DNA from 3 places in the Candidatus Clostridium stratigraminis genome. Region 1 is predicted to be linked to each of the others. Evidence: predicted binding sites of a transcription regulator. Region 1 holds the regulator's gene; each other region holds the start of a gene.

Region 1 (10,324 bases):
TCTATTTTTACATCTAACTCAGCAATCATCCACTGAAGTCCTTGAAAAGCACTTATGCTTTTCCCAAATTGTTTTCTTTCCTTCATATATTTTAAAGCTTCCTCATAAGCTCCTTCTGCAATTCCAAGTGCTTGTGCAGCTATACCAATTCTTCCGCCATCTAAAGTTTTCATGGCAATGCCAAAGCCCTTACCTTCTTGCCCAACTAGATTTTCTTTTGGTACGATACAATCTTCAAAAATAAGTTCAGTAGTTGAAGAAGCTCTTATTCCAAGTTTATTTTCTCTTTTCCCTATTGAAAAACCTTTATAGCCTTTTTCAATTATAAAGGCTGATATTCCCTTTACCCCTTTGCTTTTATCTGTCATTGCAAAAATCACAAAAGTATCTGCAGCTCCTCCATTTGTTATGAAAATCTTAGAACCATTTATTACATAATGATCTCCTTCCAGGATAGCTGTAGTTTGCTGACCTGCAGCGTCTGTACCAGCATTTGGCTCAGTAAGCCCAAAGGCACCTAGCTTCTCCCCTTTAGCAAGAGGTATTAAATATTTCTCCTTTTGCATAGCATTTCCAAACTGATGAATTAAGCCTGCACAAAGGGAAGTATGAGCTGAAAGTATAACCCCTGTTGATCCGCAAACCTTGGATAATTCTTCTACAGCAATTATATAAGAAAGATTGTCTCCGCCAGCTCCGCCGTATTCTACTGGAAAAGGTATTCCCATCATATTAAACCTTGCCATCTTTTTTACATTTTCAATTGGGAACCTTTCGGTTTCATCTATTTCGGCAGCAATTGGTTTAACTTCATTTTCTGCAAATTCCTTAACCATTTGTCTGACAAATTCCTGCTCTCTTGTAAATGTAAAATCCATAAATTTCCCCCCACTTTATACAATTCTATGCTTTAAGACGAGTTATAAAAATTTCCTTTAAAAAATTAATACTCAACTTCATTTTTCCTGTAGATTATTAGCTATTAGAAAACTTCTTGCTTCTATTTTCTAAAAATGCTTCCATTCCTTCTTTTTGGTCATTTGTTGAAAAACACTCACTAAAAACCTCTGCCTCATACATTATTGCTGTATCTATGTCCACCTGCATGCCCCTGTTGATTGCTGACTTGCATAGTTTTACAGCTATTGGCGCATTTGCAGCTATTGAAATTGCAAGATTTTTTGCCTCTTCCATAAGCCTTTCTGGCTCTATGAGCTTGTTAACAAGACCTATTCTATAAGCCTCATTTGAATCTATGACCCTTCCTGTGTACAATAATTCCTTGGCTGTTCCCATCCCAACCAGTCTAGATAATCTCTGGGTTCCGCCAAAGCCTGGTGTTATACCTAGTCCCACTTCCGGCTGACCAAATTTTGCCTTTGTAGAAGCAATTCTTATATCACAAGCCATAGCAAGTTCACAGCCACCTCCTAAGGTGAAACCGTTTAACGCTGCTATAACAGGCTTTTCCATGTTCTCTATCTTCCTAAAAATCTTATTGCCGAGCATACTGAACTTTCTTCCTTGTATTACATTTAAGTCCTTCATCTCCATAATATCTGCTCCAGCAACAAAAGCTTTTTCTCCAGCTCCTGTTATTAATACTACATAAATGTCCTCATCCTTAAGTATCTCGTCTATAGTTTGATCTAGCTCAAAAAGCGTTTCTGAATTTAATGCATTTAATGCCTTAGGTCTATTAATAGTCACAATAGCAATATGATTTTCCTTTTCAAAAATAATATTATTCACCCATATCCCCCCGTATTTTAAATATAAACTTCACTATGTTAAAATATTAACAAAAGTGTATAAAAATAATTGAAGCATCAGCTCCAATTATTATTATACACTTTTTATTTTTATCTTTCAATTAAATGTGTATATTATTTTTAATATTTGTAAGAGTTCAATTTTTCTGATAAGTTTACTCTTCGTTTCTATCCTTTAATAAATAAGAAAGAGTAAGCAAGCTTTCACTTAAATGTACATTTTCAACTACAACATCCTCAGGAATTTCTAAATCAGTAGGTGCAAAATTCCAAATAGCTTTAACTCCATTTTTAACTAAGGCATCACAAACCTTTTGTGCACTATTTTTGGGAACACATATTATTCCAATATCAACTTTATTTTTGTGCAAGAATTCTGGCAGATTATCAACATCTTTAATTTCAACATCTCTTATACTTAGTCCAACCATCTTAGGGTTTGCATCAAATATACCAAGTAGAGAAAAACCTAACCTATCAAATCTAGTATAATTTGCAATGGCCTGACCTATATTACCAGCACCGATAATTATTGTGTTGTAATCTTTTGTAAGCCCTAAAATTGAACGTATTTCATTGCTTAAATCTTTTACATTATAACCATAACCCTGCTGACCAAAATCACCAAAGCAATTTAAGTCTTGCCTAATTTGAGAAGCAGTAAAGCCTATTTTTTCACTAAGCTCTTTTGATGAAATTCTATCAATATCATTTTCTAATAATTCTTGTAAATATCTATGATATTTAGGAAGCCTTTTTATAACAGCCATTGATATATTATTTTTCTTTTTATCCATTGCTTTCCTCACATCCATTAAGTTATTTTTAATATATACCTTATAGTATTACCTAATTTTTTTTTACTGTCAATATTTTTGTTAATAAGTAATAAAAGAATAGTAAAGCTTATGCCTCTTTTAAATATCTCTATAACATAGTACAATATACACTAATGGATGAAAAAATTTGGAGTGATAAAAGTGATAGTTTTAAGTTGTAAGGAAATAAATAAGAGCTATGGTATTGAAGTTATATTAAATTCAATTACTTTTAATATAAACGAAGGTGAGAAAGTTGGTTTAATAGGTGCTAATGGTGCTGGAAAATCAACACTTTTCAAAATTCTAACAGGTCAGCTGGAACAAGATAAAGGTGATTTATTTATTGAAAAAAATAAGAGGATTGGCTACTTATCTCAGCACTTAGCCTTAGAAAGTACTAATTCTATTTATGATGAGCTTTTAACAGTATTTAATGAACTTATTGAAATGGAAAATAGAATAAAGGAATTAACTGAAAAATTAAATGAACCCTATGACAGCTCAAGGAAGGATTATCATGAAAAAATTATTCATGAATACTCCTCCTTAACAGATCTTTATAATAACAGAGGCGGTTTTACCTATCAGGCAGATATTAATAGGGTTTTAAAAGGCCTCGGTTTTAATGAAGAGGATTTTAATAAAAATATCAATATCTTAAGCGGCGGTCAAAAAACAATGGTTGCACTTTCTAAACTGTTATTAACTAACCCAGATATTCTTTTGCTAGATGAACCTACAAATCATCTTGATTTAGATGCCATTGAATGGCTTGAAGAATATTTAAAGAATTATAAAGGTACAGTTATTTTAATTTCCCATGATAGGTTTTTCTTAGATTCTATTACTAATAAGACTATTGAACTAATTAACGGACGTGTAAACAGCTATAATGGAAATTATACTGCTTTTGTAGAACTTAAAAAGAAAAATTATGAAGTTCAGCTTAAGGCCTATAATATTCAGCAAGCTGAAATTAAAAGACAGGAAGAAATAATTGAACGCTACCGTTCCTTTAATAGAGAGAAAAGTATTAAGGCTGCTGAAAGCAGAGAAAAGGCACTTGATAAGATTGTAAGAATCGAGGCACCTGATAAGGATAAAAAAGCTGCTAAAATTTCCTTTGAAACCCAAATAAAATCTGGTAATGATGTTCTGCATATTGAAAATTTAAGTAAAGCCTTTGGTGAAAAGCTTTTGTTTAAAAACTTGGATTTGGATATTAAAAGAGGAGAAAGAACAGCATTAATCGGAGAAAATGGGAGAGGAAAAACCACCTTATTTAGAATTATTATGGATAACCTTGAAAAAGATGCAGGTGTTAAGGTTCTCGGCAAAAATGTTTTTATTGGCTACTATGATCAGGAGCAGTCTAATTTGCATTCAGAGAAAAGTGTTATAGATGAAGTTTGGGATGATTTCCCTAATATGACTACTACAGAGCTTAGAAATGCTTTGGCAGCATTTTTATTCACAGGTGATGATGTATTTAAGAACATTGATACACTTAGCGGTGGGGAAAAATGTAGAATAAATCTATTAAAACTAATGCTTTCTAAATCTAATTTCTTACTTTTAGACGAACCTACAAATCATTTGGATATACCATCTAGAGAAGCTTTAGAGGAATCCATTCTAAATTATGATGGTACAGTGCTGGTTATTTCACATGACAGATATTTTTTAAATAAGGTAATTAATAAAATTTATGAACTTAAAGAAGATGGAGTTAAAGAATATCTAGGTAATTATAGCTACTATATAGAAAAAAAGAAAAATCCTTTAAGATTTGAAGAAGAAATAGCAGCCCAGGGAAAAACTAAAACTCAAATTCAAGAAGAAAGAAAGAAAAAAAGAGAAATAGAAAAGCAGGAAAAAGAAAAACTTTTAAAAGTTAAAAATATCGAAGCGGAAATCAGCAGTAATGAAAAAAAGCTAGCAGAATTACAAAACCTGCTATGTCTTAAGGAAACTTATTCAAATCCTGAGAAAAGTGAAGAGGTAAATAAAGAAATTGCCGCTGCAAACAGTATTTTAGAACAGTTATATCTAGATTGGGAACAACTTATATAATGCATGAAAACTAAAATTGAGGCTTCCTGTTTAATAAATTAATCTTTCTCATAGTTTAAATATGAAAAATAATCACATACTATAACTGCAGGCATTATAAGGATGGTGATTAAGCTATGGGAAGAAAAGAAAATGAGCATCAGGAGCCTTCATCTGGTCCTAACAGTTGTAAATATCATTCAAGAAGTGCAGCCTATAAACAAAATAATAAGGCTCAAGAAGAAAATACTAAGGAAAAGTTCAAAAATAATAGTAAGTAAAAAATTAAAGAAGGATTCTTCCTTCTTTAATTTTTATTACTTAGATATTGAAAAACCCCATGTTTTTTATTAAAACATGAGGTTCTTTATATATTTATAGTAATATCTAAAAAATTAAAAAATAAATTATAGGAATAAATACTGCAGGAAGAAAGTTTGCAACCTTTATTTTTGTAAGTCCAAGCATGTTAAAGCCAAGTCCCATTATGAGCACACTTCCCACTGCAGAAATTTCAGTTATTATAGCTGTCTGTGTCAAAATACCTTGTAAATAGGAAGCTCCAATTGTAATAATTCCTTGGTATAAAAAGACTGGAATTGCAGATAAAGCTACTCCTATTCCTAAAGTTGAAGTAAACATTATTGCTGAAATACCGTCTAGCACAGACTTTGTAAAGAGTATACTATTATCCCCCTTTAAACCGCTGTTTAAGGAACCTACAATGGCCATAGCTCCAACGCAATAAACTAAACTTGCTGTTACAAAGCCTTCAGAAATTTTCCCGCCTTTTCCTTGAAGCTTGTGTTCTATTGAATCTCCTAATTTAAATAATCTTGCATCTATATCAATGGCTTCACCAATAAGTGCCCCTATAACTATAGAACAGATTACCACCAGCATATTTTGAGATTTTATGGCTCCTGATATTCCTATTACCAAAATGCAAAGGGCTAAGCCCTTAATAATAGTTTCATTAATTTTCTTTGGAATCCCGCCTTTAAGAATAAAACCAACAAGGCTTCCTCCAATAATAGCTAATGCATTTACAATAGTTCCCAACACCCCATCACGACCCTTGCTTCTTATCTATAGTTTGTAAACTGCAGGTCAATTCCAAAGTCTTTACCCTTAAGTAAACCTATAATAGCCTGCAAATCATCCTTGTCCTTTGCAGAAACTCTTACTTGATTTTCCATGATTTGAGCCTGCACCTTAAGCTTACTATTTTTAATTTCTGCTACTATTTCTTTAGCCTTTTCCTTTGAAATTCCTTTTACAAGCTTTCCATTTTGTTTAACAGTACCCATAGTGGCTTTTTCTATTTTGCCCAAATCTAATGCTTTTGGAGATATTCCTCTTTTTACAAATTTAGCTTTTAAAATTTCAATAACAGCTTTTAGTCTAAATTCATCATCAGAGCTGACTTTTATTTCATCATTATTAACTTCAATTTCTGTTTTGCTTCCTTTAAAATCATATCTCTGCTCTATTTCTTTCCTTGCTTGATTAACAGCATTGTCAACTTCCTGCATATCAACTTCTGAAACTACATCAAATGAATATGTACTTGGCATAAAAAATTACCTTCCTTTCCTTTTTCCATATGTTACTATAAATATATTAATCAAATTTTCATAGTTTAGCAACTAAAATTAATAAAATCTATTTATTTTAAAAAATCATCCGAAATCTTCTAACTTTTTCAAATAATTACCTATATTTTTTATAATATAACTTTTAAGGTATATTGAATTTTATTATTGATGTGATATAATTATTATTGAGCAAAGCTCATATATTTTCGGGTTAATTTTTCAAGGCACTTCTACCCCTTTAATCATTTTAAGGGAATGTGATCTATGAACAATTAGTCCCTATGATTAAAGGAGGATTTTTAACATGGCAGATAGAAACATCGTTTGCAAAGATTGTGGAAAAGAATTTGTATTTACAGAAGGCGAGCAAGCTTTCTATAAGGAAAAAGGATTCGAAAATGATCCAGTAAGATGCCCAGATTGTAGAAGAGCTAGAAAGAACGAAAAGAACAGCCAAAGAGAAAGAAGATTCTAATTTAGAGAGGTAGATATACCTCTCTTTTAATTTTTTGTATAATAAAAGGGCTGTATCAAAATAGTGCATATTTTGATACAGCCCTTTTAAGTAATAAATTTAAAGATTGTTCTTGAAAATATTAGCTCTTTTCAAAGCCTTAATTAATGGAATTGAAAGTATAATTCCTGCTGCCACTTGAATTACATTGCCTGGTATATCTCCTAAGGCAACTATAAAGCTTCCATATATAATTCCTCCGGCAATAAAGTAACCTAAAATCATCCAAATTCCTGCAATTGCGAAACCTATTATGTTATTAATGAGGTTCTCTCCATTATAGGCATTTCTAAGGGCTATAGAAGCAGCAATATAGGCCATAACGCCTTTTATAACAAAAGTAAAAGGAGCCCAAATTGCATATGGCGATAATAAATCAAATAATCCCATTCCAAGAGCTGCAGCTAATGCTGCCTTCTTTTTTCCTAGTAAAATTGCTGCAGCAAATACAATAGTGTCTCCTAAATGCAGTACTGCCTTTGTACCTACTGGTATTTCAATAACATATGTTACAATAAAAGCCATTGCTGCCATAAGTGCAACTTGTACAATATCAACTGTTTTATTTCTCGACTTTATTCGGCGCTTTTCCATGTCAAAATCCCACCCGTCCTTTATTATTAAAATTTATTTATCTATAATTTATTATACACAGAATAAATCAGTTTCAAAGTGTATGGATACACAAATAACAAATATATTGTTATAATTAGTCGAATTGTTGTAAATACTAGTTATATACAAAGGAGGTTAAAGCCCTAAATGGGCTTTAACGGGTAATTTGTGAGCGGAGCGAATGGGTTAAATTACCCCGTGTTCCGACCGAAGGGAGGTAAATGTCCTAAATGGACATTTACGAGCAATTATCGAGTGGGAACGAGAGAGCTTTATTGCTCAGTGTTCCGACAAAAGGAGGAATTTAAATGGCTGTTTTGCGCTGGATAGGTGGCTTTGTAGTATTATTCTGGCTTATAGGACTAATATTCAGAATTGGCGGAAGCATGATAAATCTGTTATTAATTGTAGCGGCGGTAGTATTTATTATTGACGCCATATTTGGCAGAAGAAAATCTGTGTGATATATAAAAAATGAAAGACATAAAGTCTTTCATTTTTTATTCATTATTCTTAGCTATATCAGAAAGTATTAAACCTTTATTATGCTCTAAAGCCCAGCTTATAGCCCAGTCACTTTGGAATATTAAAAGATTCCTGTCTTTAAGATCCTTAACCTTCTTAGTATCACTGGTTAAATTCAGGTTATCAAGCGTTAATTCAGTATTTTCAATCCATCTTATATATTTATAAGAAAGCCTATCCATTTTTATATCTACACCGTATTCATGCTTTAATCTATATTCAAGTACTTCAAATTGCAGTACTCCAACTACGCCTACAATAATTTCTTCAATACCAATATGAAGTTCCTTAAATACCTGTATTGCTCCCTCTTGTGCAATTTGTGTAATCCCCTTAATAAATTGCTTTCTCTTCATTGTATCAATAGTTCTTACTCTGGCAAAATATTCAGGTGCAAAGGTTGGAATCCCCTCAAATTTAAACTTTTTAGAACTTTCACAAAGGGTATCTCCAATGCTGAATATTCCCGGGTCAAAGACACCAATTATATCTCCCGCATAAGCTTCCTCCACAATTTCCCTATCCTGTGCTAAAAATTGCTGTGGCTGTGCCAGCTTTATCTTATTTCCAGCCTGAACGTGGTAGACCTCCATGCCCTTTCTAAATTCACCTGCGCAAATCCTCATAAAAGCTATTCTATCTCTATGGGCTGGATTCATGTTAGCTTGTATTTTAAATATAAAGGCTGAAAACTCAGGGCTGAATACATCAATTTCGCCTTGATCTGACTGCCTTGGAAGTGGCTCAGAAGTTAAATCAAGGAACACCTTCAAAAATGGCTCTACTCCAAAATTGGTTAAAGCACTTCCAAAGAATACTGGAGTAAGCTCTCCATTTCTTACCTTTGTAACATCAAACTCATCACCAGCTATATCTAACAGTTCTATATCTTCTATAAGCTTATTATGGAGGGCCTCTCCAAGTAAATCCTTGAAAACACCATCTTCTATATTGCCTTCTAATGATTCTACCTGTGTCTGCCCATGATTTCCACCATTAAAAGCCTGTACCATCTTATGTTCTCTATCATAAACTCCCTTAAATTCGGCTCCAGTACCAATTGGCCAATTTACTGGATAGGATTTAATTCCTAGTTCATTTTCTATATCCTCTAGAAGTTCGAAGGGATCTTTAGTTTCTCTATCCATCTTATTAATGAAAGTGAAAATTGGTATACCCCTAAGGCTGCATACATGGAAAAGCTTTTTTGTCTGCTCTTCTACTCCCTTTGCACCATCAATTACCATTACAGCACTATCAGCAGCCATAAGGGTTCTATAGGTATCTTCACTAAAGTCTTGATGTCCTGGAGTATCAAGTATATTAATACAATAACCATCATAATTAAACTGCATTACAGAAGAAGTTACTGAAATACCTCTCTGCTTTTCTATTTCCATCCAGTCTGAAACTGCATGCTTTGCTGCCTTTCTAGCCTTAACAGAACCTGCCATCCTTATGGCACCCCCGTATAAAAGGAGCTTTTCTGTAAGTGTAGTCTTACCTGCATCTGGGTGAGAAATTATCGCAAAGGTTCTTCTTCTTTCTATTTCTTTTATAAAGTCCGCCATTTTATCCATCCTTTCTTGTTTAATAAATTAAATATGCAAAAAGTCTGTATGAAGGCAGACCTTAGATTTAATATTTATTATATACAAACGCCTTAAATTATATCAGTTTTTAAAATTCTTTTCAAATAATTTTTACCAAATCCAGTTGTGAACATTTACATTACAGTTTATTCCATTCATTTTTCTAGTTCCAATGCTATAATAATTATGTGATAAATAGATTGCAACTTTATGCAGAGGTCTAAATAATTTATCATAGATTATTTAGTTTGAATGAATATTAGGAGTGATATTGTTGTATAAATTAATTGCAATAGATATGGATGGCACATTACTAAGAGAAGATAAAACTATTTCTAATGAAACCTTAAGAGCGATACAAAAGGCTAAAACTAAAGGAGTTAAAATTGTCCTTTCTTCAGGAAGACCAATAGACGGAATTAAAAAGTACTTAAATGAGCTTGATTTAATGGGTGACGGTGATTATGCCATTGCTTATAATGGTGCCTTAATACAAGCTACTAAAACAAATAAAATTTTAGCAAAAACACTTATGACTCTACAAGATGTTTCTTATTTATATGAGCTTAGTAAAAGATTAAAGGTTAATATTCATATTCTGACTATAAATTCTTGCCTAACACCAAAGTGGAACCCCTATAGTCAAATAGAAAAAGACATTAACGATATTCCACTTAAAGAAGTTGATTTTAATAACTTACCTTATGATACTTCAATTGTTAAAATAATGATGGTTGATGATCCAAAAATTCTAACAAAAGCAATAGAAAAGCTACCTAAAGAAGTTTATGAGAAGTATTCTGTACTTAGAAGTTCTCCTTATTTTCTTGAGTTC
Region 2 (10,324 bases), 190 kb from region 1:
GAGTAAGAACGGAGGGGTAAAAATGAATAATAATGTGTCAACCGTAAGTGCCGGCAGGAAGCTTGGTACTAGACAGCTTACTATGATTGGAATGCTGTCAGCTATTTCAATTGTGCTTGGGGCAACAGGTTATGGATTTATTCCACTGCCTATGGCTAAAGCCACAATACTTCATATACCAGTAATTATTGGAGCAGTACTAGAAGGTCCAATAGTTGGTGCAATGATAGGTTTACTTTTTGGTGTGTTTAGTCTTATCCAAAACTATGTGGCACCATCAAGTGCACTATTCTTTGCTTTTCAGAATCCATTGGTTTCAGTTCTGCCTAGGATTTTAATAGGAATTTTTTCTTACTATACATATAAGTATATGTTTAGTAAAAAAGAACTTATAAAAGTGGGAGCTGCTGCATTAATTGGTACATTAACAAATACAGTTGGGGTACTATCTATGATAAATCTTCTCTATGCAGATCATGCTGCTAAGGCTCTTAAGGTAACATCAGCAACAGTAACAAAAGTTATTTACGGAATAGCCTTAACTAACGGTATTCCTGAGGCAATTGTAGCAGTTATTATAACAGTCCCAGTAGTTATGACACTAAAAAAAATAAGGAAATAAAATTTAAGCTTAAGCAGTTTCTGCTTAAGCCTTTTTAATTTTTGCAAGTTCAATTAGTTTAGCTCTATTATTCATATCAGGTCTTTCCATTACTTTATTTAAAAGTTCTTCTAAAATAATGCCTATTTCCTTTCCAGGTTTAAATCCAAGCTTTATAAGATCGTCACCATTAATTTTAAGCATTCCTATATTATAAGCCTCTTCATTATTTAATATCTCTTCAATTGCTTCTTTTCGTTTAAGTATTGGGCTATAATCTGCGTTGTCCTTATGTCCTCCTCTATCTGCCATCTGAAGCTTAAAAAGACTATCTAGATTCTCAGCGCCTACCCGATTGATAAATTTTTTAAGACTTCTATTTTTCATATTGGCATAAATAGACATATGTTCTGTTATTAGAATTGAAACCTTTTTTATAGTAATATTATCGAACCTTAGTCTTTTTAAAATTTTCTCTGCCATTTCAGCACCAACTAAATTATGCCCATAGAAATGACCGATACCTTTTTTGTCAGTAGAAAAGGTTCTTGGCTTACCTATATCGTGCAGCAGCGCACTTAAGCGTACGATAAGCTCTTGAGGCGAGTTATCAACTACAGATAAAATATGATCAAAAACATTCTTATCATGATGTGGATTTTTTTGATCAAAACCTACACTTTCTTTTAATTCAGGGATTATAAAAAAAAGTAAATCAGTTTTTTCAAGCATTCTTAAACCTCTACTTGGTAAGTCACTTAATAATATTTTGCAAAATTCGTCTCGTATTCTCTCTTTACTGACAGAACTTAATAGATAGGCATTATTAATAATAGCTGTGAAAGTTGACTTGTGAATATTAAATTTAAGTTCACAGGCAAATCTCACTGCTCTAAGCATTCTAAGTGCATCCTCTTTAAAACGCTTATCTGGATCTCCAACGCAGCGTATTATCCTTCTGTATAAATCCGCTGATCCATCAAATAAATCAACTAGGCCAGAGATTTTATTATATGCCATTGCATTTATAGTAAAATCTCTTCTGCTTAAGTCTTCCTTTAAAGAGGGAGTAAAAGTTACTTTATCAGGATGCCTATTATCCGAATACTTACCATCAATTCTATAGGTTGTAACCTCATAATTATTTATATTTATGACTACAGTAACTGTACCATGTTTTATTCCTGTAGGAATTGTATGTTCAAAAAGGTTTATTATTTCTTCTGGCAAAGCACTAGTAGTAATATCCCAATCTTTAATCTCTCTTTTTAAAAGGCTGTCCCGCACACAGCCACCTACTATGAAAGCTTCTCTGTTATTTTTACTTAAGGCATCTAAAATATAACTAACTTCTTCAGTTAAAATAATCTTCATATTACACCTCTATGCTTGGGAAATTCACTTATTATTATAACATTTAATGAAATTTTTAAAACCAATATAATTTTATTGATTTATTTCTAGTATGATATATTAGTCTGTTTTTTATAAAGATAATTTCATGGAACTTATAGAAGAATTGCAATTTTATAGAGAATTGCGTAGTCATTAGCGAAATTAAGTGAAACTTGCAAATATAAATATGTTGTTAAAATTCTTAATGTGATATATTATATATTTATGAAAGTATATTAATTGTAACTATATACATATTATATTGTGAAATATATACAAATATTAGGGGGATTTTATGGTTATGGTTTATACAGACGAAAGCTTAATGGAGAGCTTTGAGACTGATATTAAATATTTGCAGTTATTATCTAAACAGTATCCAACAATTGCTGAAGCTTGTACAGAAATTATTAATTTGCAAGCAATTTTAAATTTACCTAAAGGTACAGAACACTTCTTAACTGATATACATGGTGAATATGAACCATTTATCCATGTACTTAAAAATGCTTCTGGTGTTATAAAGAGAAAAATAAATGATATATTTGGAAATTCCTTAAGACAAAGTGATATAAAAAGCTTAGCGACTCTTATTTATTATCCTGAGCAAAAGCTTGAATTAATGTTAAAGGATGAGAAAAATATAGATGATTGGTATAAAATTACATTATATAGATTAATTGAAATATGTAGACATGTATCTTCAAAGTACACTAGATCTAAAGTGAGAAAGGCACTGCCAAAGGATTTTTCTTATATTATTGAAGAACTTCTTCATGAACTGCCTGATATTATAGATAAAGAAGAATATTACAGTGAAATAATTAAAACTATAATTAGAATTGGCAGAGCAGATGAATTTATAGTGGCATTATCTAAGCTCATACAAAGACTTGTAGTTGACAGGCTTCATATAGTTGGAGATATTTTTGACAGAGGCCCAGGAGCAGATATAATAATGGATACTCTTATGGATTATCACTCAGTAGATATCCAATGGGGCAATCATGATATATTATGGATGGGCGCGGCAGCAGGAAGTGATACCTGCATTGCCACAGTTTTAAGGATTTGTGCCAGGTATGCAAATTTAGATACAATTGAAGATGGCTATGGGATTAATCTGCTGCCATTAGCTACCTTTGCTATAGAATTTTACAAAAATGATGATTGTAAAAATTTTATGCCTAAAATTGAAAGCAGTAAAGTATATAGTGAAAAGGATTTAAAACTTATTGCACAAATGCATAAGGCTATAACTATTATTCAATTTAAGCTTGAAGGAGAAATCATAAATAGAAGACCTTATTTTGGGATGAAGGATAGACTTCTATTAAATAAAATTAATTATAGTGAGGGAACTATAGATATAAATGGAAAGATATATAAATTAAATGATATGAATTTTCCGACTATAGATATCAAAGATCCTTATAAATTAGCACCTGAGGAAAGAGAACTAATATGGAAATTAAGGTCATCATTTTTAAATAGTGAAAAGCTGCAAAAGCATATTAGCTTTCTTTTTGCAAAGGGAAGTATGTATTTAAAATATAATTCTAATTTGTTATATCATGGCAGTATACCACTAAATAGAGATGGTACTTTAAAAAAGGTCAATATTGGAGCAAGCGGGAAGCAGTATAGCGGAAAGACTCTTTTAGATAGATTTGAGATACTTGCAAGGGAAGGATATTTTTATAAAAATAACCCTGAAGAAAAATTATATGGAATGGATATTATTTGGTACCTCTGGACTGGCCCAGATTCTCCTCTTTTCGGTAAGAATAAAATGACTACCTTTGAAAGATATTTTATAGACGATAAGGCTGCACATGAGGAAGTAAAGAATTCTTATTACAGGTATAGGGATGATGAGAAAGTATGTAATTTAATATTCGAAGAATTTGGCCTTAATCAGTACTATTCCCATATTATTAATGGTCATGTACCAGTAAAAAGTAAAAATGGAGAAAGTCCAATTAAAGCTAATGGAAAGCTGCTTGTTATAGATGGGGGGTTTTCAAAAGCTTATCAAGGGCAGACAGGTATTGCAGGCTATACCTTAATCTATAACTCCTATGGACTTCTATTAGTATCTCATGAACCCTTCGAATCTACAAATAAGGCTATAGAAGAAGAAAAAGATATTCTTTCTACAACTGTGGTTTTAGAGCAGGAAGTAGAAAGAAAAAGAGTTGGAGACACAGACATAGGTGAAGAATTAAGGCTTCAAATAAAAGACTTAGAGATGCTTCTAGAAGCTTACAGAAAAGGTTTAATCAAGGAACAAAGATAAAAAAATAGCTGCATAAAAAAATGTGGAAAGAGCTTTATACTCTTTCCACATATTTTATATATTTTAGCTAAACTTTCAAATTACTTAGGTTTATAAATTTTTAATATAATTTTAAGACTTTCCTAACCTTAAATTAATAAATAGAATTTAATATTACTATTGTTACAATTATAATATTAATATATTTTACTTACAACAAACTCAACAAACCTTGCTGGAAGAAGTCTTTTTAATAAATAAAGAACTTTATAGGAAAAACCACCTATAATTCTAATTGGAGGATTTTTAGAATCTATTATTTTTAAAGCTGCATCTACCAATAATTTCGGAGAAGGGCCATTTTGCTCATCATGTTCCATAGTCTTTATGGCCTTCATAAATTTTTCTGAATATGCAGAGCTATTTGAAGCTTTTGTATAGAGCCTCTTTGCTGTAAAACCAGTTTTAGTGTCTCCAGGTTCTATCATGGATACTTTTATTCCAAATGGCTTAACCTCAATTCTTAAGGCTTCAGTAAGGGCTTCTATGGCATATTTACTGGCGCTGTACATAGATTGATATGGAATTGAAATAAGTCCCGCAACAGAACTTATATTAATAATTAACCCGCTTCGCTGTTCTCTCATTTTAGGAAGTACAGCTCTACACATTCGATGAACACCAAAGAAATTTGTATTAAACTGATAATATGCTTCTTCTGTAGTTGTATCCTCCACTGACCCTGCAATACCATTACCCGCATTATTTATTAAAATATCAATGGTAATTTCTCGTTCAAGAATGTAATCAATAGCTTTTTCTATTGAATCCTCAGAACATACATCTAGAGAAATCATTTTTAAAAAACCTGTACCTTCTTTAGCTTTTATAATTGATTCATCAGATGCACTACGAGAAGTACCATAGACTTTATAACCTTTTTCCATAAGTGTTAATGCAATAGCTTGTCCTATACCTGATGATGCGCCAGTAACTAAGACAACTTTAGAATTTTGTATAGCCATTTATCTCACCCCTGCTTCTTTAGAGTATCATATTATTTTATATTATACAGTTAAGAAGAGAAGTATGCAATGTTGGATTGTAAAAAATGGAAAAAATTATAAATTATTAGAAAAATATATTTATTTATGAATTTATATGTTAATATATAGATATATAATTTATAACTGGACTTATTATATTTATTTTTTGTTTTAATGAAGGGAGAGAAATTACATAATGTTAGATATTTTCGAAAAATGCTTTAATTATACTGATGCAAAGGATGCAATGAAAGCTGGTATATATCCATATTTTCATGCCCTTGATTCAGGACAGGATACTGAGGTAATAATGAGCGGAAAAAGAGTTATTATGATAGGCTCAAACAATTATTTAGGATTAACCTCTGATCCCAGAGTAAAGAGGGCTGCAATTGAAGCCACTCAGAAATTTGGGGTAGGATGTTCTGGATCTAGGTTTTTAAATGGAACTTTAAATTTACACATAGAACTTGAAAAAAGGCTTGCAAAGTTTGTAAATAAAGAAGAAGCCTTAGTGTTTAGCACAGGTTTCCAGACAAACTTAGGTGTATTATCTGCAATTGCAAGCAGAAATGATTACATATTAAGTGATAAGCAAAATCATGCAAGTATTGTAGATGGCTGTAGACTAAGTTTTGCTAAGATGCTTAAATTTAAGCACAATGATATGGAAGATTTAGAAAGATTACTTAAAAATATCCCTGATAATAATGGAAGACTTATAGTTGTTGATGGTGTATATAGCATGGAAGGAGATATAGCAAATCTTCCTGAAATTGTTAGACTTGCAAAACTATATGGAGCAAGGGTAATGGTAGATGATGCTCATGGATTCGGTGTTCTTGGCGAACATGGCAGAGGTACAGCTGAATATTTTGGGCTGGAAGATGAAGTTGATATTATTATGAGCACTTTTAGTAAATCACTTGCAAGTTTAGGTGGTTTTATTGCTGCTAAATCAGACGTTATACAATATGTTAAACATAATTCAAGACCATTTATTTTTAGTGCTTCTATTCCTCCATCTAATGCAGCGGCGGCAATGGAATCCTTGAATATCCTTGAAAGTGAGCCAGAAAGAATCAAAAGATTATGGGATAATGCTAAATTTATGAAAGAAGGCTTTGAAGCTTTAGGGCTTTCAATAGGAGATACTCAGACCCCTATAATTCCAGTAATAATCGGAGAGGATTTAGAAACTTTCGTAACTACAATTCAGCTTCTTAATGAAGGCGTTTATGTTAATCCTGTTGTTTCACCTGGGGTTGAAAAGGGGCGTGCACTACTTAGAACAAGTTATACCCCAACACATACAAAAGAACAATTAGGAACTGCTCTAAAGGCTTTTGAAAGAGTTATGGGAAATAAAATTAAATCGGCTTAGTATATACTTAAGGAGCTGTTTCATACTTTATATAACACTAATTATGGGAGTTACCCATCAAATAAATATTTAATTAATCTATGCCAGCGTGTGATTAACGCTGGCATATTTTACGCATCATACAATTTTTAACCGATGTGCATTTAATTAAATCTGTACTACATTAATAGGATAGTATAAAATATTAGATATACAACTGATTAGAGAATGAGGTGTTTTATGAATCATCTTTTTATTATAAATCCCATTGCAGGCAAGGGAAAAACACTAAAGCTTATCCCAATAATTGAAAAAGTATTTAAAGCAAGAAAAGAAAAATTCGTCATTGAGATAACAAAATATATAGGACACGCAGCTGAAATTGCAGAAAAATATAGTAGTGAAGAAGATTATAGAATATATTCTGTGGGTGGAGATGGAACATTAAATGAAGTACTAAATGGAATAGTGAATACAAATAGCAGTTTGGCAGTTATACCTAGTGGCACAGGGAATGATTTTATAAAAAGTATTTTCAAGTATAATAATAAAATATCTATGGAAGCTATATTGATCAAAACTATTAATGGAAAAGAAGAAAGAATTGATTTAGGAAAAGTCAATGATAGATATTTTTTAAACATCGCTTCAGTGGGTTTTGATGCAGAAGTTGCTTATAATTCAATTAAGTTTAAGAAACTACCATTTATTAATGGTACTGCAGCTTATATTTTAGGTTTGCTAATTACATTATTTAAATATAAAAATTATGATTTAAACATTAAAATAGATAATACAAGCCTTAAATTAAACTCACTTTTAGTTGCAGTTGCTAATGGAAGATATTATGGCGGAGGAATTAATGTTGCTCCGAAGGCAAATTTAAAGGATGGCTTTTTTGATGTTTGCCTAATAAAAAGGGTTGGAAGATTAAAGATTTTAGGGTTATTCCCAAAAGTAATACAAGGTAACCACGAAACTATTAAAGAAGTAAATTTTAAGAATGGAAAAGCAGTAAATATAATAAGTAAAGAAGACTTAGCATTTAATATTGACGGAGAAATTATAAGAGGTAAAGAAGCTGAGTTTCAAATTATAAAACATGGAGTACAAATAGTTATACCCTAAGGCTTACAATTGTATCAAAATATTATGGATTACTAAATAATATTCTGCAATTTTTTGTCTAATTTTGTATTTTGTTAAGTTTATGTTAAGCAATATTATCTTGTGTTTTATTTGTTTTAAAATTGTGTTATAATCATTTTGGCTTTAAATTGTTAACAAATTATTAAAATAAATGTTTTTAGTGAAAAAGGGAGGACTTTTAAATGTCAAGATTAACTCCACGAGAGGACAAGTTTTACGATTTATTTATTGATTCAGCAAAGACAATTCATGAGGCTTCAGTTATGTTAGTTGATTTAATTAAGAATTATACTAACGTAGAAAATAAAGTTAAAAACATTGAAGAAATGGAACATAAAGGCGATAAACAAGTTCATGACATAATGCAACAGCTTAATAAAACCTTTATAACACCATTTGACAGAGAAGATATTTACGCTATTGCAAAGCAGATGGATGATATTATGGATGCAATTGAAGCAACTGCACATAGGTTTATAATGTTTAACGTTGGAACTATCGAACAAAGTGCTGTAGTTCTTACAGAAATGATTGAAAATCAATGTAGAGAACTTATTAGTTTAATGGAAGAACTAAAAAATATGAAAAAGAGCAAGAAGTTAACTGAAAAAATAATTGAAATCAATAGAATAGAAGACGAAGGGGACAAAATATTTAGAAAAGCTATTACTGCTTTGTTTAATGAACAAATTCCAGCTTTACATGTGATAAAATGGAGAGAAATATTTGACTACATTGAGCAAACTCTAGATGCTTGTGAAGATGTAGCAAATACAGTTGAAGGAGTTGTAATGAAGAATGCTTAGTGGTGTTTTAATTGTAACCATTATAGTAGTTATTTTAGCTTTATGCTTTGACTTCATAAATGGTTTTCATGATACTGCTAATGCTATAGCTACTTCTGTATCAACAAGGGTATTAACTCCTCGAGAAGCTATATTAATGTCTGCAGTATTAAATTTCGTTGGTGCTTTTTTAAGTTCGGAAGTTGCTAAAACAATTGGTTCTGGTATTGTACACCCTGACAAGGTTATTCCAGAGGTTGTTATAGCTGCACTAATTGGAGCTATTATTTGGAATTTAATCACTTGGTATTTTGGAATACCAAGCAGCTCTTCACATGCCTTAATTGGCGGGTTGATTGGATCTGCAGTTGTTTACAATTCTATGTCCTTTAGCGTAATAAATTGGTTTGATCTTTGGGATAAAGTAGTATTATGGTTAATTCTATCACCTATTATTGGATTTATTGCAGGTTACATAATTATGATTGCCCTGCAGTGGATTTTAAGAAAGACAAGACCAGCAACTGTAACAAAAATATTTTCTAAGGCGCAAATATTCTCAGCTGCTGCAATGGCTTTAAATCATGGCATGAATGATGCACAAAAATCAATGGGTATTATTACAATGTCACTTGTTAGTGCTGGATTCTTGACAAAGTTTGATATTCCAATCTGGGTTAAAATAGGTTGTGCTTTGGCAATGGCGTTAGGTACATCAATTGGAGGCTGGAAAATTATTAAGACAATGGGGCAGAATATGGCAAAGCTTGCTCCTGTAAATGGTTTTGCTGCTGAAACTGGTGCTGCAGCCGTTATTTTCACTGCTTCACTAATGAAAGCCCCTGTCAGCACAACACATATAATTTCAACCTCTATAATGGGTGTAGGAGCCTCTAAAAGACTTTCCTCTGTTAAATGGACCGTTGCAAAGAATATCGTATGGGCTTGGATTATTACTATACCTATTACAGCAATATTATCTGGAATAACAATATTTTTATTAAAATCAATTTTTAAAATATAGGCTTAAAAAGGGTGGAAATAAGATTCTACTCTTTTATTTTTTTCTAATTGTCATAAAAACTATTAGACAATTTATATAATTTAAAGTAAAATAATAATATTGCCAATTTAGCATTTATATAGGAGGTACATCAATGAATTTCTATATACTACTATCAATTGCACTGGCGTTATCTTTGGATGCCTTTGGTGTAGCTATATGTATAGGTTTGAATAATCAGGTTAGGCGTAATCATAAATTTGTGTTTGCTGCATCCTTTGCTTTTTTTCAATTCCTATTTTCATTAATTGGGGCATATACAGGTTTTTTATTTAATAAGTACATAGCTTCTGTACCACAACTTATCGGAGGAATTATTATTGCTATAGTTGGATGTATGATGATTAAGGAAGGAATTGAAAGTAAAGGTGAATGCCCGCTCATAAAGCCTAGCATGTATTTTGTACTTGGAATATCTGTTAGTATTGATGCAATGGTTATAGGATTCACTGCATTAAGTAATATCAATAATATATTGGCAATATTAAGCGATACAATTGTAATTGGTTTTGTAACTCTTGTTATGTCATTAGCAGCATTTTTCCTATCTAGATATTTAAAAAAAATAAATGCTGTAGGAAAGTATGCTGATTACCTTGGAGGAGTAATTCTAATTTTATTCGGTATTAAGATGATTTTATTTT
Region 3 (10,324 bases), on a different contig from region 1:
TATATTTTCAAAAGCTCTTATATAAAAAAATGGAGAGTTTAACTCTCCATTTTGATTTTAAACAATTTATTTTCTTACTCCAGCTGCATATTCAACATTAAATATACATTCTGTTTGGGTCTTCAAAGCAAAATTATAAAGATAATTTATTATTTCACTTCTTTTAATTATACCTATAAAAACACCTTCATCATCAGTAACTGGAATAAAATTCTGATTTATTGCCAAAGAAACTAGACTCTCCATATCAGCATCTATAGATACTGGCTTGTTAATAACTCTTCTAGGTATTTCAAATACCTTTATAGTGTTTGTTTCCTTAAAGGTTAACTGCGGGTTATTCTTTAGTTCGAAAAGCAAATCCCCCTCCGTTATAGTTCCTACATATCTCCCCTTATCATCAATAATTGGAACTGCAGTATATCTATGATACTCCATTCTCTCCATAACTTGTCTTAAAGTTGAAGTTTCAGTTTCATAGATTACATCACTTTTAGGTGTAAGAAAAAATGCTATATTCATCCTGTACTCATTCTCCTAAACCTTATTTTTTTAATTATTTACATTTATATTATAGCATATGTAATCCGGAGTTTCTTTGAAACCTTATAAAATTTACAAATACTTTAAATAAAATTCAAAATATAGATGGGGCTTTCTCAAAATAAAAAGCACCCCATCTTTAAGAGCATATGATTTATTCTATAGGATTATTATCTTTCCCGTGAGTTCCCTCGAAGGCGTTGATATACATCTGCTTTAATTCACAAATTAGTGGATATCTTGGGTTTGCTCCAGTACATTGGTCGTCAAAGGCTTCTTCCGCCATTATATCCAAGGTAGCATAAAATTTTTGTTCCGAAACACCTGCATCTTTAATAGTTTTAGGAACATTAATCTTTTCTTTTAACTTGTTTATAGCCTTTATTAAATTTTCTATTTTTTCTTCTTCGTTATCTCCGCCAAGCCTTAAAAAATCTGCTATTTGAGCATACCTCCATTTAGCATTAGGATATTTATATTGCGGAAAAGCTGTTTGTTTTCTAGGATTATCAACAGCATTAAATTTTATAACTTCATTTATTAAAAGTGCATTTGCAATCCCATGTGGAACATGATGAATTGCACCTAATTTATGAGCCATAGAATGACATACACCAAGGAAAGCATTTGCAAAGGCCATTCCTGCCATTGTTGCAGCATGAGCCATTTTTTCTCTAGCCTTTACATTACTGCTACCTTCACTATATGCAGCCGGAAGATACTTAAATATAAGTCTCATTGCCTCAAGTGCTAAGCCATTGGTATATTCAGAAGCCAGTACCGATACATAAGCTTCTATTGCGTGTGTCAAAGCATCTATACCTGAAGCAGCAGTTAATCCTTTTGGCATTTTCATCATAAGCTCGGCATCAATTATGGCGATATCAGGCGTTAGTTCATAATCAGCAAGAGGGTATTTAATTCCTGTTTTTTCATCAGTTATAACAGCAAATGGTGTAACCTCAGAGCCTGTTCCAGCAGAAGTAGGAATTGATACCATTAATGCCTTTTCTCCCATGTGAGGGAAGGTATAAACTCTTTTTCTAATATCCATAAATCTCATAGCCAGGTCTTCAAAGCGTACTGCAGGATGTTCATAAAGTACCCACATTATCTTTGCAGCATCCATGGGTGAGCCACCACCAAGAGCAATTATTATATCCGGTTTAAAGCTTTCAATTTCTTTAGCCCCTTTCCTAGCAGTGGCTAAGGTTGGATCGGGTTCAACATCATAAAATATTTTTGCTTCAATTCCGATTTCCTCTAAGGTGTTAATTACTAAGTCAACGTAGCCCAAATCAAATAATACCCTATCTGTAACTATAAATGCTCTCTTTTTGTCCATTTCCTTTAATTCTCTTAAGGCAATTGGTAGGCAGCCAAATTTAAAGTAAATTTTCTCAGGTACTCTAAACCAAAGCATATTTTCTCTCCTTAAGGCTACACTTTTGACGTTTAACAAATGTTTTACACCAACATTTTCTGAAACTGAATTGCCACCCCAGCTTCCGCAGCCAAGAGTTAGGGATGGTGCTAGCTTAAAGTTATAGATATCGCCTATAGCACCTTGAGAAGCCGGCATATTTATTATTGTTCTCCCTGTTTTCATCTTGGCACCGAATTTTTCAATTCTTTCTTTAGATTTAATTTGATCTGTATATAAAACTGAGGTATGGCCGAAGCCGCCAAGTTCAATTAATTTTATAGCTATTTCCATTGCATGGTCGAAATTCTTAGCTCTATACATGCCTAAAATAGGTGATAGTTTTTCATGGGCAAATGCTTCTTTAAAATCTACAGCTTCAACTTCTCCAATTAAAACCTTTGTGCCTTCTAAAACATTAATACCGGCCATTTGGGCTATTTTATAGGCCGATTGTCCTACTATGTCAGAATTTAAGGCCCCATTTTCCTTTAATATAGTTTTTCTTACTCTATTTATTTCATCCTCTTTTAGAATATAAGCCCCTCTTTCTTTGAATTCATTTCTGGCCTTATCATAGATTTCATCTAGGATTATAACAGACTGCTCTGAGGCGCATATAACCCCATTATCGAAAGTCTTAGAAAGTAAAATAGAACTAACTGCCATTTTTATATGAGCAGTTTCATCTATAATAGCAGGCGTATTTCCGGCTCCCACACCTATTGCAGGCCTGCCTGAGGAATATGCAGCCTTTACAAGACCAGGCCCTCCCGTTGCTAAAATAATATCACATTCACTCATTAACATATGTGTCATATCTAATGATGGTTCATCTATCCAGCCTATTATTTCTTCAGGTGCTCCTGCCTTTACAGCAGCTTCTAAAATTATCTTAGCAGCAGCAATTGTTGAATTCTTTGCTCTAGGATGAGGAGAAAAGATAATACCATTTCTTGTTTTTAGTGCAATTAAAGATTTAAAAATTGCAGTTGAGGTAGGATTTGTAGTAGGAATTACTGCTGCAACTACTCCAATAGGTTCAGCAACCTTTTCTATTCCAAAAGACTCATCTCTGTCTATTACTCCACAGGTTTTTTCATCCTTATATTGATTATAAATGTATTCTGCAGCAAAATGATTTTTTATGACTTTATCTTCTACTATACCCATGCCAGTTTCTTTTACTGCTATTTTTGCAAGGTCTATCCTAGCATTGTTAGCAGCCATTGCTGCCTGCCTAAAAATTTCATCAACCTCTTCTTGTGAATATAATGCAAATTTTTTTTGAGCTTCTCTTACCTGTTTTAATTTCATCATTAATTCATCAGCATTAGTAACCTTCATTAAAAACACCTTCTTTGGAATATATTAAAAAATGTATATGAATATTATGTGTTAAAATTATTTTAATATTTCTTTTTAAATAAAAAAAGTGTTGTCTATAAAACTAAAATGTAATAGAGACTTATTAACTAGATATTTTTATAAGCTCGTTTCATTTAATTATTCAGACACACTTTAACTTTTTAATTTTATTATGTACTGCTTGTATAAATATTTAAGGTTCGTTTACCAAAAGCTTTAACAGCTTCATAGTCAGAAGTTATACATACTAATGGTCCAGAAATATATGTAAGTATTGGAATAGCTTTTGCAAGAAAATTTTTTTCTGCTTTGTAATGAATTGCAACTCCTAAATTTTTTAAAACACTTTGAAGAACTGACCCATCATTTTTTAGCAGCTTTTCCTCTATAAACCTATCTCCTTTATCAACTAATTCATAAACTTTTCCATGAATTAAATCCTTTTCACTAATGTCAAAGGAGGTCTTAAGTACTCTATAAATCTCTAAATTATTTGCATCCTTTAATGGTCTTTCAAATAGTATTGATAAATCATAGATTAAAGACAACTGAAAATAAGCTAAGCAAACTATTTCGCCAAAGGTTGAAGCTGCTGCTGAAACAAATCCTAGAAAACCTGCCGAAGAACCCAATATTACTCCTTCAGCAATTCCATAATTAGAATAATAGGCAAGAAGTTTTTTTGCTATTACATTTCTATCCTCAGTTTTATAAGCTTCCATTAAGGTTTCTAAAGAAATATTTTTACTTCTTACTTCAAGGACTTTTTTATATACATTTAAAAACCATATTCCACTTTCTCTATCATGTCTTGATAATCCATGCAAAAGTTCTTTCTTAAGCTTTTTTATCTCCGTCTTCACTCCTGGATTTGCTTTTTTAAATGCTCTATAGACACCTAGTGCTTGAAATTTTGTTAGCTTTTCTTCTTTTTTTATTATACCAATAGTAGTAGATTTTCCCCTCATAGATTACCTCACATCCTTATAATAATATTAACTAAATTCAATCAATATTTCAACAGAATAGTAAAGCGGCGTTTATACTGCCATAAATGTCAATATAAACGCCGCTTTACTATTTAAGGGAAATATTTAGTTTATCTGAGTTTTTTAGTCCCTTGAATACAAGATCATAGGACAAGTCTATAAGTAAGCGGACCTTTTCCTCTTCTATAGAATCATCAAGCTGAATGGTATTCCAATGGAACTTATTTAAATGATATCCAGGTGTAATTGAACTATATTCTCTCCTTAAGTCCTGAGAAAGATATGGCTCACATTTTAAACTTATAGATAAAGGATTACTATTTTTATTAGTTAATGCAAACATCTTTGAACCAACTTTAAAAACCGTAGTTTTATCATCAAAGGGGTAAGTTTCAGCTGCGCCCTTTTTACTTAAGCAATAATTTTTAAACCATTCAAAATCCATTAACTAGGTCACCACCTTATTTTATATTTCTTTTTCTTCCAAAGAAAAGATCATATAAATAAACAAGGGCTGCCACAATCAATAGTAAATGAATAAATCTACCACCCATTCTAAAAATAAAGCCTAAAACCCAGAAAAATACTACTATACCACCAAGCCATCTTAAAAACCCCATTTTTCAAACCTCCATATAAAATATGTTATAGTAATAATTTTACTGAGTTTCTTTAATAAATTCAATTCTTAAATAAGACAAAGTATTATCAATTAGCTTTATATACAGTATCTAATACCACTTATCACGGAGAATCAAATAAACTCTCATTTTTCCTTAGGATTACATGTTATTAGTCTATTTATTTTTAAAACTAAGTCTTACCTTATCCAATTAAACGTAGATTTAATTTTCATAAGCGCTACTATACATTTGCTTTATTTCACTTATTAATGGATATCTTGGATTTGCCCCTGTACACTGGTCATCAAAGGCCTGTTCAGACATTTCATCTAAAGTTATATAGAAATTCTTTTCTGAAACTCCTGCTTCCTTTATAGTTTTTGGCATATTAACCTGTGCCTTTAAGTCTTGTATAGCCTTTATTAATAATTCAACCTTTTCATCTTCTGAATTTCCGCCAAGATTTAAATAATCAGCAATTCTCGCATACCTAAATTTCGCATTTGGATATTTATATTGTGGAAAAGCTGCTTGCTTTCTTGGATTATCTACCGCATTATATTTAATGACTTCGTCAATCATTAAGGCATTAGCTATTCCATGAGGAATATGATGCATTGATCCGAGTTTATGAGCCATTGAATGACAAATTCCTAAAAATCCATTTGCAAAAGCCATTCCTGCCATAGTTGAAGCGTGAGCCATTTTTTCTCTTGCCTTAATGTTTGTAGTACCTTCATTATAAGCGGCTGGTAAATACTTAAATATCAATCTTATTGCTTCAAGTGCTAATCCATTAGTATACTCTGAAGCTAATACTGATACGTAGGCTTCTAAGGCATGTGTAAGAGCATCTATTCCCGAAGCTGCTGTTAGGCCCTTTGGCATCTTCATCATAAGCTCAGTGTCTACTATTGCCATATCAGGAGTTAATTCATAGTCAGCTAATGGGTATTTCACTTCTGTTTTCTCATCAGTTATAACTGCAAAGGGTGTTACTTCTGAACCAGTTCCTGCAGAGGTTGGAATCGCAACCATCATAGCCTTTTCACCCATTTTAGGGAAGGTATAAACTCTCTTACGAATATCCATAAATCTCATTGCCAAATCTTCAAAACGAACTTCTGAATGCTCGTAAAGTACCCACATGATTTTAGCAGCGTCCATAGGTGAACCTCCGCCTAAAGCTATAACTGTATCAGGTTTAAAGCTTGCCATTTCTGCTGCACCCTTTCTTGCAGTTGCAAGTGTAGGATCTGGAGCAACGTCATAAAACACCTTATAGTCAATTCCTATTTCCTCTAGAACTTTTATAACAATATCTATGAAGCCTAAATCATATAATACCTTATCAGTAACTATAAAGGCCTTTTTCTTACCTAAGACTTTAAGTTCTCGTAAAGCAACTGGTAGACAACCAAATTTGAAGTATATTTTTTCTGGAACTCTAAACCAAAGCATATTCTCTCTCCTTAAAGCTACATTTTTAATGTTTAGAAGATGTTTTACTCCTACGTTTTCAGATACTGAGTTTCCACCCCAGCTGCCACAGCCTAGTGTTAAAGATGGAGCAAGTCTAAAGTTGTAAATATCTCCTATAGCACCTTGAGAGGAAGGCATGTTTACTATCGTTCTTCCGGTTTTCATTGCTGCTCCGAACTTTTCAATTCTTTCCTTTGACTTTACTTGGTCTGTATACAATACTGAAGTATGTCCAAATCCGCCTAATTCAACTAACCTTGCTGCCTTTTTAAGGGCTTCATCAAAGCTTTTTACTCTATACATTCCTAGTATTGGTGATAGTTTTTCATGAGAAAAGGCTTCTTCAAGTTCAACAGACTCTACCTCCCCAATTAATACTTTAGTTACTTCTGCTACTTTTACTCCAGCCATTTCAGCTATTTTAAAGGCTGGCTGTCCAACTATTTTTGAATTTAAAGAGCCATTTATTAAAATCGTTTTTCTAACCTTATCTACTTCCTCATCCTTTAAGAAATAAGCTCCTCTTTCCTCAAATTCTTTTCGAACTTCATCATATACTTCATCCATAACAATAACAGTTTGTTCAGAAGCACATATTACACCATTATCAAAGGTTTTTGAAAGAAGAATAGAACTTACAGCCATTTTTATATGAGCTGTTTCATCTATAATTGCAGGAGTGTTTCCTGCTCCAACTCCAATTGCAGGTTTACCTGAGGAATATGCAGCTTTTACCATACCAGGACCACCTGTTGCTAATATTATGTCTGCCTCTGACATTACCATCTGTGAAAGTTCAACTGTAGGCTCATCTATCCATCCTATAATCCCTTCTGGTGCACCAGCTTTTACTGCAGCATCCAACACTATTTTTGCTGCAGCTATAGTTGACATCTTAGCTCTTGGATGTGGAGAAAAGATTATTCCATTTCTTGTTTTTAAAGCAATTAAGGCTTTAAAAATTGCAGTAGAGGTTGGATTTGTTGTAGGAACTATAGCTGCGATTACACCTATTGGTTCTGCAACTTTTGTTAGTCCAAAAGCCTCATCTGTTTCTATAACACCACAGGTTTTTTCATCTTTATACTGATTATATATATATTCAGAAGCAAAGTGATTTTTTATTACCTTATCTTCTACTATTCCCATTCCTGTTTCTTCAACTGCCATTTTAGCTAATTTAATTCTAGCATTATTTGCAGCCATTGCAGCTTGTCTAAATATTTCATCTACCTGATCCTGTGAGTAGGTTGAGAACTTCTTTTGAGCTGCTTTAACCTGTTCCATTTTTTGCATAAGTTCTTCTACGTTTGTTACCATCATAATAATTCCTCCTATAAAACTTAATTGTTAATTATTTAACTATATTTTTATTATAAAGTCTTTAATTTTATAATGCAATAGTTTTTGTTAAATTTTAAACAAAGTATTTTTCAATTTTAACTCCTTATAACATAGTATTATCAGCATTTGTTTGTAAACGATTTTTATATATAGTAATACATTTTCTAAAAAGAATAAGGCAAAATCATAATTTATTGTTTATTATTTAACAATTAAACGATAAAAATACCGCATTAACTTAATGCAGTAGCAATTTTTCTTACATATAATAGTACATCTCCAGGATTATCGTCAACAATCAGATACAGCTTTTCACTTTCAGGAGAAGGATAGTAATAGCTCAAATCGTAGTCGTCTTGGACATAATCAATTACTCCAATAACAGCAGGCTTCCATCCCTTATCGATTAACTTCTCAAATATATTTTCCTTTATTAAAATTTCAACAGACTGAGGCTCATAGCTTTTATTCCATAAAATATTCCAAGCTTCTTCAAAATCAAATTCTATCAAATTATCTAACTCAAGGACCGCAGTTTCTGCGGAATAATGTGCAGTCATTTCACTTATTCTTATTTTTCCAAAACTTTTAATAATATAACTAAATTTGTATTTTCCTTTAATTCTTGTGTAAAGCTTATCCTTCTCCACTGCCTGCCAGCCGCTTTTTACTAGTTGAATATCTGTATAAGCAGAGGTCATCTTTACTTTAAATTCCATTACTTTCATAGTTGCTGCTCCTCATCGTCAATTTAAATCTTATTACTAGGTATATTATATCATATTCTTTTTGCTCTAAATAATAAATTATTAACCAATTTAAAAACTATAGCATAAAATGTACTGTAATCTTTTTTAAAGGAGTCTGAAAATGAGCTATAATTATGAGGATAACGAAATCTTTGATGAAAAAGATGCTGATAATGAGCTAAGCAAAGATAAAGGTCTGCCTGAATATGAAGAATTATACGATCCAGAAGAAGATGTAGCTTCCAATATGGATAGGGGCTATAGTTTTAACTATGATGAAATTGATAATGTTTTTATTCCATTTTACACTTGTCCATATTTTAGACAACAGCAATTCCCAGGTGGAAATAATCCACCCCCAAGGCCACCCGTTGGATCACCTGGAGGTCATCCTGGAATACCACAAGGCGGGCATGGTGGACATCAAGGTATGCCGTCTTCTCCACCACCTGGTTTTATACCTCCAAAACCACATATGCATGGCGGTATTTCTCCACATGCTATAGACCCAGGTGCTATAATGCCATGTAGGTTTAGATTTTCTTATATTTGGTTAAGGAACGGTAATTCCTTCTGGGCTTATATAACCCATGTTGGAAGAACCTCAATAGCAGGCTTTAGATGGAATGGCCGCAGATGGATTTATTTTGGAATGGCTCTAAGAAATATTGAAAGCTTTACCTGCCATTAAGAATAAAGACATGAAGAGATGCTGAGGTAAATATGATCCTTCGCCTGTAGGCGAAATAACAAAGGAATCCTTTAACGCACCCTTGCAGCCTCCACCAAATTATATTCCTGATATATGTAGAGCAAAAGCCCTTGGCATGTGCAGTCCTCCGAAGTCTAATAAAATTCTACCCACAACCTTAACTCCTTGTTTTTTTAAAATCACTTATATATGGCTAAAGGACTATACTGGCGTATGGGTAAAACCTATTAATTTATCTGAAGATTTTTGGATTTGCTGGGTATGGAATTTAAACCTATGGATCTTGACTAAAATACCTATTATAAATATAGAAGCCTTCATATGCAATTAAAAAAGCTGCAGGAATTCCTGCAGCTTTTTAATTTCCTAATTATACTTTATTAATTAAACATTAACCTTCTTCTTTTTTCTGTCATAGAGTATAACAGCTGCTCCTAATGCTGCAATTAATGCACCAAAGTCAACAACCATTGTAAAGTCTACTGGTGATCCAGTTTGAGGAAGCTTATCAGAAGAAATTGCTGTATTATCTATTACAAAGTAATCACTGCAATGATCTGTTGTAAATACTATATACCCATTAGCATCTACAGCTACATCCTTCTGTGCAACTTCATAAGTATTCTTATCTGCAAAGTATCTTAATACATTTACAGTTTTATTAGCCCAATCCTTACCTATAAATACTTTAACATCAGCTTTTCCTGGTAATTTACCTTCATAAGTAAAGGAGAAGGAAGCAATAGCAACATCTTTTCCTACTATAGCCTTAGCTTTAGCAGCTTCTTTAGCCTTAAGATCAGCACTAACTGTCTTTAAGGATAAATCTATGTCCTTTATTAACTCTGGCTTAATATTAAGTCCATTAAAGGTCCAAGTTACTCCATCCTTTTGGAAGGTTATAGTTTTATCCTTGCCAGCTATTGCTGTAAATACATCTTTTGATACTACTGAATTAGATGTTATATCTACTACAGTAGTAGATTTATCAGCTGCTGCTTTTATTGCATCAACTACTTTTGAAGTTTCGTTTGCAATTGGCTTAACTTCAGTTTGTTGAACAACAGCAGTTGTGTAGATCTTCCAGTTAT

What was found. The regulator Rex, encoded in region 1, represses fermentation and respiration genes when NADH is low (regulators of the CRP and FNR family bind a similar motif). The targets are predictions, from matches to a motif close to ATTGTTAANNNNTTAACAAT.
Region 2: the regulator Rex is predicted to act here: its motif matches at 7,960-7,979, upstream of ACJDUG_RS06475 (DUF47 domain-containing protein).
Region 3: the regulator Rex is predicted to act here: its motif matches at 7,775-7,794, upstream of adhE (bifunctional acetaldehyde-CoA/alcohol dehydrogenase).

Annotation. Positions count from the first base shown of each region.
Region 1 covers NZ_JBJHZZ010000002.1:264,300-274,623, reverse strand. The annotation lists gene ACJDUG_RS05530 (acyl-CoA dehydrogenase) at 1-878, opposite strand, end outside; gene ACJDUG_RS05525 (short-chain-enoyl-CoA hydratase) at 976-1,758, opposite strand; gene ACJDUG_RS05520 (redox-sensing transcriptional repressor Rex) at 1,928-2,569, opposite strand; gene ACJDUG_RS05515 (ABC-F family ATP-binding cassette domain-containing protein) at 2,753-4,666, shown strand; gene ACJDUG_RS05510 (hypothetical protein) at 4,783-4,926, shown strand; gene ACJDUG_RS05505 (DUF554 domain-containing protein) at 5,033-5,710, opposite strand; gene ACJDUG_RS05500 (YajQ family cyclic di-GMP-binding protein) at 5,731-6,222, opposite strand; gene ACJDUG_RS05495 (zinc-ribbon domain-containing protein) at 6,548-6,718, shown strand; gene ACJDUG_RS05490 (ECF transporter S component) at 6,818-7,351, opposite strand; gene ACJDUG_RS05485 (DUF5670 family protein) at 7,681-7,836, shown strand; gene ACJDUG_RS05480 (peptide chain release factor 3) at 7,873-9,468, opposite strand; gene yidA (sugar-phosphatase) at 9,764-10,324, shown strand, end outside.
Region 2 covers NZ_JBJHZZ010000002.1:450,047-460,370, forward strand. The annotation lists gene ACJDUG_RS06445 (ECF transporter S component) at 23-622, shown strand; gene ACJDUG_RS06450 (CCA tRNA nucleotidyltransferase) at 647-1,975, opposite strand; gene ACJDUG_RS06455 (fructose-1,6-bisphosphatase) at 2,298-4,295, shown strand; gene ACJDUG_RS06460 (SDR family oxidoreductase) at 4,472-5,299, opposite strand; gene ACJDUG_RS06465 (aminotransferase class I/II-fold pyridoxal phosphate-dependent enzyme) at 5,517-6,704, shown strand; gene ACJDUG_RS06470 (diacylglycerol/lipid kinase family protein) at 6,924-7,811, shown strand; gene ACJDUG_RS06475 (DUF47 domain-containing protein) at 8,015-8,638, shown strand; gene ACJDUG_RS06480 (inorganic phosphate transporter) at 8,631-9,641, shown strand; gene ACJDUG_RS06485 (manganese efflux pump) at 9,775-10,324, shown strand, end outside.
Region 3 covers NZ_JBJHZZ010000014.1:61,265-71,588, forward strand. The annotation lists gene ACJDUG_RS15005 (FAD-dependent oxidoreductase) at 1-25, shown strand, start outside; gene ACJDUG_RS15010 (CBS domain-containing protein) at 67-522, opposite strand; gene adhE (bifunctional acetaldehyde-CoA/alcohol dehydrogenase) at 698-3,313, opposite strand; gene ACJDUG_RS15020 (hypothetical protein) at 3,505-4,302, opposite strand; gene ACJDUG_RS15025 (MmcQ/YjbR family DNA-binding protein) at 4,412-4,768, opposite strand; gene ACJDUG_RS15030 (lmo0937 family membrane protein) at 4,785-4,943, opposite strand; gene adhE (bifunctional acetaldehyde-CoA/alcohol dehydrogenase) at 5,169-7,751, opposite strand; gene ACJDUG_RS15040 (hypothetical protein) at 8,006-8,500, opposite strand; gene ACJDUG_RS15045 (hypothetical protein) at 8,643-9,212, shown strand; partial or broken gene ACJDUG_RS15050 (5'-nucleotidase C-terminal domain-containing protein) at 9,618-10,324, opposite strand, start outside.